3 linked regions of the Leptothrix cholodnii SP-6 genome follow. Each later gene encodes a partner of the first gene's protein in a complex. Links are inferred from orthologs where the notes say so. Each region holds a gene or a part of one and is shown on either strand. Other genes may lie near its edges. The genes, in order: tsaD, tsaE and tsaB.

What was found.
Region 2: the proteins of tsaD (region 1) and tsaE are in contact, whole or in part, in a crystal structure (PDB 6N9A), measured with the Thermotoga maritima proteins. The link is inferred for Leptothrix cholodnii SP-6 from one-to-one orthologs. Residues at the interface, in WP_004082750.1 of Thermotoga maritima: Cys10, Asp11, Arg49, His50, Leu82, Gly84, Gly135, Gly136, Glu154, Thr155, Leu156, Asp157, Asp158, Ser159, Glu162, Asp165, Lys166, Arg169, Leu170, Tyr175, Lys213, Thr214, Leu217, Tyr218, Gln221, Arg222, Asn324; in WP_004082108.1 of Thermotoga maritima: Leu37, Gly38, Lys46, Lys57, Val59, Lys60, Ser61, Thr63, Phe64, Thr65, Leu66, Met67, Val69, Pro71, Tyr82, Arg83, Leu84, Asp86, Asp88, Phe89, Asp93, Ile128, Asp130, Glu131, Arg134.
Region 3: the proteins of tsaD (region 1) and tsaB are in contact, whole or in part, in a solved structure (PDB 4WQ4), measured with the Escherichia coli proteins. The link is inferred for Leptothrix cholodnii SP-6 from one-to-one orthologs.

What each region holds. Positions count from the first base shown.
Region 1 is NC_010524.1:1,576,686-1,579,693, forward strand. Bases 63-2,923 are described here. They hold tsaD (tRNA (adenosine(37)-N6)-threonylcarbamoyltransferase complex transferase subunit TsaD), read left to right. Parts: upstream 63-886; coding sequence 887-1,960; downstream 1,961-2,923. Other genes in these bases: lgt (prolipoprotein diacylglyceryl transferase), read left to right, coding at 63-876; LCHO_RS07450 (branched-chain amino acid ABC transporter substrate-binding protein), read left to right, coding at 2,009-2,923. Outside these bases: LCHO_RS07435 (LysR family transcriptional regulator), read left to right, coding at 1-16; more of lgt, read left to right, coding at 43-62; more of LCHO_RS07450, read left to right, coding at 2,924-3,008.
Region 2 is NC_010524.1:1,209,282-1,212,399, forward strand. Bases 52-3,022 are described here. They hold tsaE (tRNA (adenosine(37)-N6)-threonylcarbamoyltransferase complex ATPase subunit type 1 TsaE), read right to left. Parts: upstream 1,793-3,022; coding sequence 1,310-1,792; downstream 52-1,309. Other genes in these bases: LCHO_RS05660 (N-acetylmuramoyl-L-alanine amidase), read right to left, coding at 52-1,281; queG (tRNA epoxyqueuosine(34) reductase QueG), read left to right, coding at 1,796-2,881; LCHO_RS05675 (glycerate kinase type-2 family protein), read right to left, coding at 2,891-3,022. In the rest of the region: more of LCHO_RS05660, read right to left, coding at 1-51; more of LCHO_RS05675, read right to left, coding at 3,023-3,118. UniProt on the Escherichia coli protein: Required for the formation of a threonylcarbamoyl group on adenosine at position 37 (t(6)A37) in tRNAs that read codons beginning with adenine.
Region 3 is NC_010524.1:404,258-407,311, reverse strand. Bases 106-3,012 are described here. They hold tsaB (tRNA (adenosine(37)-N6)-threonylcarbamoyltransferase complex dimerization subunit type 1 TsaB), read right to left. Parts: upstream 1,979-3,012; coding sequence 1,232-1,978; downstream 106-1,231. Other genes in these bases: dacB (D-alanyl-D-alanine carboxypeptidase/D-alanyl-D-alanine endopeptidase), read left to right, coding at 2,098-3,012; rimI (ribosomal protein S18-alanine N-acetyltransferase), read right to left, coding at 718-1,224; LCHO_RS01875 (uracil-DNA glycosylase), read right to left, coding at 106-731. Outside these bases: more of LCHO_RS01875, read right to left, coding at 1-105; more of dacB, read left to right, coding at 3,013-3,054. UniProt on the Escherichia coli protein: Required for the formation of a threonylcarbamoyl group on adenosine at position 37 (t(6)A37) in tRNAs that read codons beginning with adenine.

The sequences.
Region 1 (3,008 bases):
CGGGGCTGCCCGGTAGCCGTTGTTCCCCTTGGAGTCTTGCCGATGCTCGTGCATCCCCAGTTCAACCCGATCGCGCTCGATCTGGGCTTTTTCCAGATCCACTGGTATGGCCTGACGTATCTGGCGGCCTTCGGCTTGTTCTATTTCCTGGCCACCCGGCGCATCCGCCAGGCGCCGTATGCAAGTGGATCGGGCCCGGCCTGGACGGCGCGTGATGTCGAGGACCTGCTGTTTTTCGGCGTGGTCGGCGTGATCCTGGGTGGGCGGCTCGGTTATGTGCTGTTCTACAAGCCGACGTACTACCTCGCCAACCTCAGCGAGATCCCCGCCGTCTGGAAGGGCGGCATGGCTTTTCACGGCGGCCTGCTGGGCGTGATCGTGGCGATGGCGCTGTTTGCGCATCTGCGCGGGCGCAAGTTCTTCGAGGTCACTGACCTGGTCGCGCCCTGCGTGCCCACCGGCCTGGCGATGGGCCGCATCGGCAACTTCATCAACGGCGAGCTGTGGGGCCGCGCGGCCGACGCCAGCCTGCCGTGGGCGATGGTGTTCCCGCAGTCGGGCAGCGACCTGCCGCGCCACCCGTCGCAGCTCTACCAGTTCGCGCTCGAAGGCCTCGCGCTGTTCGCGCTCACCTGGTTCTACGGCCACAGCCGCTCGGCCCATGTCGGCGCCGACGGGCGGCCGATCTGGGGCCGGGTCAGCGGCCTGTTCGTCGGCGGTTACGGCGTGTTCCGCTTCATCGCCGAATACTTCCGCGAGCCCGACAGCTTCCTCGGCCTGCTCGCGTTCAACCTCAGCATGGGCCAGTGGCTGTGCGTGCCGATGATCGTGGCCGGCGCGCTGATCTGGTGGTCGGCGGGGCGGCGTCGTGTCTGAGGCCGTGGCGATGAACTGGGCTGACGCTGCGCCGCTGCGGGTGCTGGGCATCGAGTCGAGTTGCGACGAAACCGGCATCGCGCTGGTCGAACTGCCGGGCGGTGTGCGCGGCGCCCAGCCGGTGCGGCTGCTCGCGCACGCGCTGCACAGCCAGATCGACATGCACCAGGCCTACGGCGGTGTGGTGCCCGAACTGGCCTCGCGCGACCACATCCGCCGCGTCGTGCCGCTGCTGCGCCAGACCATGACCGAGGCCGGCCACGCGCTCGCCTCGATCGACGTGGTGGCCTACACCCGCGGCCCCGGCCTGGCCGGCGCGCTGCTGGTCGGTGCGGGCATGGCGTGCGCGCTGGGCATGGCGCTCGGTAAGCCGGTGCTGGGCGTGCATCACCTCGAAGGCCATCTGCTGTCGCCGTTCCTGTCGGCCGATCCGCCGCAGTTCCCATTCATCGCGCTGCTGGTGTCGGGTGGCCACACGCAGCTGATGCGGGTCGACGGCGTGGGCGCCTACACGCTGCTCGGCGAGACCATCGACGACGCCGCCGGCGAGGCCTTCGACAAGACCGCCAAGATGCTCGACCTCGGTTATCCGGGCGGGCCGGCCTTGTCGAAACTGGCCGAGCAGGGCGACCCGACGGCCTTCAAGCTGCCGCGCCCGCTGCTGCGTGGCGACAACATCGACTTCTCGTTCGCCGGCCTCAAGACGGCGGTCTGGATGCAGCAGCAGCGCCTCGTCGCAGCCGGCACGATGACCGAGCAGGCGCGCGCCGACCTGGCCGCATCGACGCAGGCGGCGATCGTCGACGTGCTGGTCGCCAAGTCGCTGCTGGCGCTCAAAGCCAGCGGCCTCAAGCGCATGGTGGTGGCCGGCGGCGTGGGCGCGAACCGGCGCCTGCGTCAACAGCTCGACGCCCAGTGCGCAAAACGCGGCGTGCGCGTGCACTACCCCGAGCTGCACCTGTGCACCGACAACGGCGCGATGATCGCGCTCGCCGCGGCCATGCGCCTGCAGGCCGGCCGGGCCGAGCCGAGCCTGGCGTATCACTTCGACGTCAAGCCGCGCTGGGATCTCGGCGCGATCTGAGAGCCCGAGCGCGCGCTCTTGCGGCCCGTCTGAACCGGATCTGATCACATGAAGACCTCGTTTTTTCATACCCGTCGCGGCCTGCTCCTGGCTGCCGTCCTCACCGCTTGCGGCGTGAACGCCAGCGCCGCCGAGCCCATCAAGGTGGCCTTGATCGAGGGCCTGTCGGGCCCGTTCGCCAATGCCGGCGAGGCGGTGGCGCGCAACATCGTCTGGGCGATGGAGCGCGTCAACGCGCGCGGTGGTGTCAAGTTGCCGGGCGGCGCGCGGCCGCTCGAACTCATGCGCATGGACAGCAAGGGCAGCACCGAGGAGGCGCTGTCGCTGCTGAAAAGCGCCACCGACCAGAGCGTGGCGGTGGTGATGCAGGGCAACAGTTCGGCTGCGGCTGCGGCGCTGATCGACGCGCTCAACAAGCACAACCAGCGCGAGCCGCAGCGCCGCGCGCTGTTGCTCAACTACTCGGCCGTCGACCCGGTGCTGACCAACGAGAAGTGCAGCCCGTGGCACTTCCGTTTCGACGCCCATGCCGACATGCGGCTGGCTGCACTGACCGACGTGCTGAAAGACGACGCCGGCACCCAACGCGTCTACCTGATCGGCCAGGACTACAGCTTCGGCCAGCATGTGCTGCGCGAGGGCCGCAAGATGATCGCGGCCAAGCGGCCCGACATCGAGTTCGTCGGCGACGAGCTGCACCCGATCGGCCGGGTGAAGGACTTCCTGCCCTACGCCACCAAGATCAAGGCCAGCGGCGCGCAGGCGGTGCTGACCGGCAACTGGGGCAACGACCTGACGCTGCTGATCAAGGCGGCGCGCGAGGTCGGTTTCGAGGGCAAGTTCTACACCTTCTACGGCAACGCGCTGGGCGTGCCGGCGGCCATCGGCGAGGCCGGCATCGGCCGGGTGCTGGCGGTGGCCGAATGGCATCCGAATGCGGGCGGAAAGGGATCGGACGCGCTGGTGTCGGCCTTCCGCAAGCGCTTCCCCAAGCCCGAGGACGACTACCTGCACGTGCGCATGCAGGTGATGGTGGAGATGCTGGCGC
Region 2 (3,118 bases), 370 kb from region 1 along the record:
CATGTCGAACAGCGCGCGCAGCACGTGGCGGTCGTTGGCCTTGACGTTGATGTTGATGCCGCCGATCGCGTCGGCGCGGTTCTCGCGCTGCGCCATCCAGCGTGCCGCGGCGCTGCTGGCGCTGCGCTCGGACAGCGCGAACACCGACGCACCACGCGCGCGCGGCAGCATGAAGGCGTCGGCGTGCACCGAGATGAACAGGTCGGCCTGCACCCGCTGCGCCTTGCGCACGCGGTCCTGCAGCGGCACGAAGAAGTCGGCGTCGCGCGTCAGCATCGCGCGCATGCCGGGGCGGGTGTTGATCAGGTCGTGCAGCTGCCTGGCGATCTGCAGCACGACGTCCTTCTCGCGCAGCCCGCTCGGCCCGATCGCGCCCGGGTCCTCGCCGCCGTGGCCGGGATCGATCGCCACGATCACCAGCCGGTTGATGCCGGCACGGCCCGGTGGCACGGCCGGCGGGCGCACCGGCGCGGCGGGTGCCGACGGCGGCGCCGATGCGGTCGCAGGAACCGGGGCTTGCGCCGGCCCGGGTGTCGGCGCCGAGGCCGGCGGCCAGGCGGGCCGGTCGGGCTCGACCGCCTCGGGCGTCCTGGCCACGGCCGGGCCGTCGCCGGGCTGACCCGGCAGCGCGGGCGGCGGCGTGGCGCCGGGCGAGTCGATGCGGCCGATGAATTCGCCCAGCGCGTCGTCGACGTCGGACGCGGCCTGCTCGGCCTCGTGGTTGGCCGCCTGGCTGGCGTTGCCGAGCGCCGTCTCGCGTTCGCGCACCAGCAGCAGCAGCGGATCGGGCGGCTTGCTCGGGCGCAGGTCGAACACCAGCCGGTGCCGGTACGGCGGGATCGGCGCCAGCGTGAACACCTGCGGCTCGCTCGGGCTCTTCAGGTCGAACACCATGCGCACCTTGCGCGGCTCGCTCTGGCCCAGCCGCACCTTCTCGATGTGCGGGTCGTGGTTGCCGACCTTGGCGACCAGGTCGCGCAGCTGCGGGCTGAGCTCGAGGTCGTCGATGTCGATCGCCAGCCGCGGCGGCTGGTCGATCGCGAAATGGCGCGTCACCAGCGCCTGGTCGGATTCGATCGTCACCCGCGTGTAGTCGGCCGCCGGCCAGACCCGCACCGCCACCAGGTTGGCGCCGCGCACCAGATCGGGCGCGCCGAGCATCAGCACCCAGGCGCCGGCCTGGCGGAACCAGCCGCGCCGATGCATGGCGGGCAGATCATCGGTGGGCGGGGTCGACAGAGGGGCCGGCAAGTGCCCGTGGCGCGTCGCGTCGTACTTCATGCGGGGCGTCCTTGGTGAGCGTGGGCGGTCAATCGGAGATCAGCTCGCGGCCGAGCGCGGTGCCGGGCTGCAGCTGCACCTGCCGGCCGGCGTCGAGTTGCGGCTCGATGATGATGCGCAGGTCGGCGGCGGGCAACAGGCCGGCCACCCGCTCGGGCCATTCCACCAGCTTGAGCCCGGGGCTGGCAAAGAGATCGCGCAGGCCGGCGTCCTCCCATTCGAGCGGATCGCCGAAACGGTAGAAGTCGAAGTGCCACGCCGCGCCGGCCTCGCCCGACTCACCGGCGGGCAGCTCGTAGGGCTCGACGATCGCGTAGCTCGGGCTCTTGATGCGCCCGCTCACGCCCAGCGCGCGCAGCAGGTGGCGCACCAGCGTGGTCTTGCCCGCACCCAGCGGGCCGTGCAGCTCGATGCAGGCGCGGCGCAGGCCGGGGTGGCGCGCCAGGCGGGCGGCGGTGGCGGCGCAGGCCGCCTCGTCGGGCCAGTGCAGGGACAGCGTTTCTAGAATCACCGGATGTCAGACCTTCCAATCGACGCGCCGGCCCTGCTCGAGCAACTGCAGGAATGGGCCCGGACGCTGGGATTTTCCCAGATCGGTGTGGCCGACGTCGATCTCGCCAGCGCCGAGCCCGGCCTGACGGCGTGGCTGGCCGCCGGATTCCACGGCGACATGCAGTACATGGCCGCCCACGGCCTCAAGCGCGCCCGCCCGGCCGAACTCATCCCCGGCACCGTGCGCGTCATCACCGCCCGCCTCGACTACCTGCCACGCGACACCCCGCCCGACTGGCGCGAGCACGAGCGGGCGCGCCAGCAAAGCCCCGGCGAGGCGGTGATCTCGATCTACGCCCGCGGTCGCGACTATCACAAGGTGCTGCGCCAGCGCCTGCAACGCCTGGCCGACCGGATCGCGCAGGCCGTCGGGCCGTTCGGCCACCGCGTGTTCTGCGACTCGGCGCCGGTGCTCGAGGTCGAACTCGCCAGCCGCAGCGCACTCGGCTGGCGCGGCAAGCACACGCTGCTGCTCGACCGCGCGGCGGGTTCGATGTTCTTTCTCGGCGAGATCTACGTCGACCTGGCCCTGCCGCCCACGCCGCCGGTCACGCCGCATTGCGGCCAATGCAGCGCCTGCATCGACGTCTGCCCGACCCGCGCCATCGTCGCGCCCTACCGGCTCGACGCGCGCCGTTGCATCAGCTACCTGACGATCGAGGACGACGGCCCGATCCCGATCGAACTGCGCGCGGCGATCGGCAACCGCATCTACGGCTGCGACGACTGCCAGCTGATCTGCCCCTGGAACAAGTACGCGCAGCGCAGCCCGCTGGCCGATTTCGACGCGCGTGCGCCGCTGGTCTCGGCCACGCTGCTGCAGCTGTGGGGCTGGGACGAGGCGGCCTTCCTGCGCCACACCGAAGGCAGCGCGATCCGCCGCATCGGCCATCGGCGCTGGCGGCGCAACCTGGCGGTGGCGCTGGGCAACGCCTGGCGCGAGACGGGTGATGCGGCCATCGCCGCCGCGCTGCAGTCGGCGCTGCCCGAGCCCGACGACATGCTCGCCGAGCACATCGGCTGGGCGCTGGCGCAGCGCGCGGCGTAGCCGCCCGGCTCAGCCCTGCGCGTCGATCAGGATGGCGCGGAAGTCGTTGACGTTGGTCAGCGTCGGCCCGGTCACCACCGCGTCGCCCAGCGCCTCGAAGAAGCCGTGGCCATCGTTTTCAGCCAGGCGATCGAGCGGCTTGACGCCCATCGCCCAGGCACGGGTCAGCGTGTGTGGCGTGAAGATCGCACCGGCGATCTCCTCCTGGCCGTCGACGCCGTCGGTGTCGCCCGCCAG
Region 3 (3,054 bases), 1.2 Mb from region 1 along the record:
GGCTCCGAGGTCTTGAGCAGCGACTGCACCGCGAACCGCCCCATCGCCAGGATCAGGCGCGGGCGCACCAGCTCGACCTGGCGTTGCAGGAAAGGCTCGCAGCGCTGCACCTCCTGCGGATCGGGGTTGCGGTTACCGGGCGGACGGCACTTCAGGACGTTGGCGATGTAGACCTGCCGCGCCGGCTCGGCCTGCTCGCGGGTCAGGCCGACCGCACGCAGCATGTTGTCGAGCAGCTGGCCGGCCTTGCCGACAAAGGGCTCGCCCTGCAGATCCTCCTGCTCGCCCGGCGCCTCGCCGACCAGCATCCAGTGCGCCTGGTGATGGCCGACGCCGAACACGGTCTGGCGCCGGCTCTCGCACAAGCCGCAGGCCCGGCAGGCCTCGACCACCGCCTGCAGCTCGGGCCAGTCCAGCGCCGACACCGCGCCGGCCGGCGCAGCCTGGATCAGGCCGCCGGGCCGGGCCAGCGGTGCGGCCGGTGCGGCCGGTGCGGGGTCGACTCGCGGACGGACAACGGATGGCGGCGGTGCGGTCGCACTCGGCGCAGGGTTGGCCGCCGTGGGCACGGCCAAGCCCGGCGCCGGCTGGGCCAGCGATCGGGCGACGGGCACCACCGGCACGGCAGCCGGCGGCGCGGCCGGCGTTTCAGCGGCCCCGGCCTGCGGCGACGGCCACAGCCGGATGCCGATCTCGCCGAGCATCGCCCGCTGGCGTTCAGTCCACGGCATCGGCAGCCTCCGCAGCACCCGCGCGCCAGCGCAGCACCAGCGCGTCTTCGCGGCGCCCGCCGGTATCGGGGTAATAGGCGCGGCGCAAGCCGATCTGCTCGAAACCGAAGCGGTGATAGAGCGCGCGCGCCCGCAGGTTGCTCGGCCGCACCTCCAGCCACAGGAAATGCGCGCCGGTCGCGCGCGTGTGCTGCGCCAGGGTGTCGAGCAGGCGCAGGCCGTGGCCCTGGCCCTGATGCGCCGGCGCGACCGTCAGGTTCAGCAGATGCCACTCCTCGAACCCGGCCATCGCGAACTGGTAGGCCAGCAGCTCGCCGCTCGGCGCCTGCAGGCACTGGGCCAGATACCCGGCCGCCAGCGCGTCGACGAAATTGCCGCGGCTCCACGGGAACGGGTAGGCCTGCAGCTCGATCGCCATCACCTGGTCGAGGTGTTCGATGCCGATGCTGCGCAGGATCGGCGCGGCGGGCCAGTTCGAGGCGCGGGCGCTCATCGGCCCCTCACGCCGCCGACGACGCGGCCGCCTGGCGAGCCAGGCCGCGCTCGACGGTGGTCTGCGCGACCTTGTCGCGCACATAGAGCGGCAGCGCCAGCGCCGGATCGATCCATGCGCCGCGGGCATGCGCCGCACGCGCCAGCACCGCCAGCGCCGCGCCGTCGGGCAGCGCCGCGGCCAAGCGGCGGCCGGGCGCGGCGGCCAGCGCATCGGCATGGGCGTCGAGCCCGGGGCCGGCCAGATCGGCCGGGGCGGCCTCGATCGCCCGCAGCAGGGCGGCCGGCGTGTACAGGCACGGCGCCGGATCAACACCCGCGGCCAGATCGTCGGGCGCCGCCCAGTGGCCGGGCCCGATGCGACGCCAGGGCGCCGCGTAGATCTCGCCCATGCGGGCGTCGAGCAGAGCCCACACCTGCGCGCCGGCGCCGCGCTGGAATGCCGCCTCGGCCACCGCCGCCAGCGTGTCGAGCGCGATCAGCGGCCGATCCAGCCCGAGCGCCAGCCCCTGGCTGACCGAGCAGGCGCTGCGCAGCCCCGTGAAGGCGCCCGGCCCGCGGCCGAAGGCGACGGCATCGAGCTGCGCGAGCGTCCAGCCGGCCTGCGCCAGCAGCTCGGCCACCGCCGGCAGCAGCAGGGCCGACGACTGTGCCCCGCCCGGCAGTGCGCGGGTCAGCACCTGATCCCCCTGCACGAGGGCCAGGTGCAGGGTTTCGGTGGCGGTATCGAGGGCGAGCAGTCGGGGCGACGACATGGTTTCCTGGGCGGCGAAAGGCGCTTTCAGTGTAACGGCCGCCCCTCGTGCAGCGGGGCAGCCGCGCACGCGGCGCAGGCCGGGGATACTGCCGCGCCCTGCCCTCCACCTTGCGCCCGATGCCTGCCTTGCCGAACCGGTTCCCGTCTCGTCCACCGTTGCTCGGTCTGCCGCCGGGGCCGTCGCTGCGGGCCATGTGCGGCCTGATGCTGCTGGCCGGCGGCACCGGCGCACCCTCCGCAGGCGCGCAGGTGCCGCCGGCGGGCCAGCCGGGCACGCCGCTGCCCACGACGATCCGCACCGCGCTGGCGCAGGCCCAGCTGCCCGCCGACAGCCTCTACCTGTGGATCGCCCCGGCCGGCGGCGGCGAGGCGCGCCTGAGCCACCAGGCCGGGCAGCTGGCGCATCCGGCCTCGCTGATGAAGCTGGTGACCTCGGCGGCGGCGCTGCAGCAGCTCGGCCGCAGCTTTCAATGGCACACCACCCTCCACCTCGACGGCACGCCTCGGCAGGGCGTGCTGGCCGGCTCGCTCCACATCAAGGGCGGCGGCGACCCGAAACTGGTGCCCGAGCGGCTGTGGCTGCTGCTGCGCCAGGTGCAGCAGCTCGGCATCGACGAGATCCGCGGCGACATCGTGCTCGACCGCAGCGCATACGCGCTGCCCGAGATCGACCCGGCCGCCTTCGACGGCGAGCCGCTCAAGCCGTACAACGTGCGACCCGACGCGCTGCTGGTCAACTACAAGAGCATCACGCTGGGCTTTCGTCCCGATCCGGCCCGCGGTGTCGCCAGCGTCAGCGCCGAGCCGGCGCTCGCCGGCTGGACACCGCCCGACAGCGTGCGACTGAGCGACGGGCCCTGCAACGACTGGCGTGCCGGCCTGCAGGCGGATTTCAGTTCGCCGCAGCGCTGGCGCCTGACCGGCAGCTACCCGCTGGCCTGTGGCGAACGCAACTGGCCAATCGCCTACAACGAGCCCGCCAGCTACGCCGCCCGCGTGATCGAGGCGCAATGGCGCGCCCTCGGCGGGCGCCTGCAGGGCCGCGTGCGCGAGGGCCTGGTGCCGGCCGGCCTG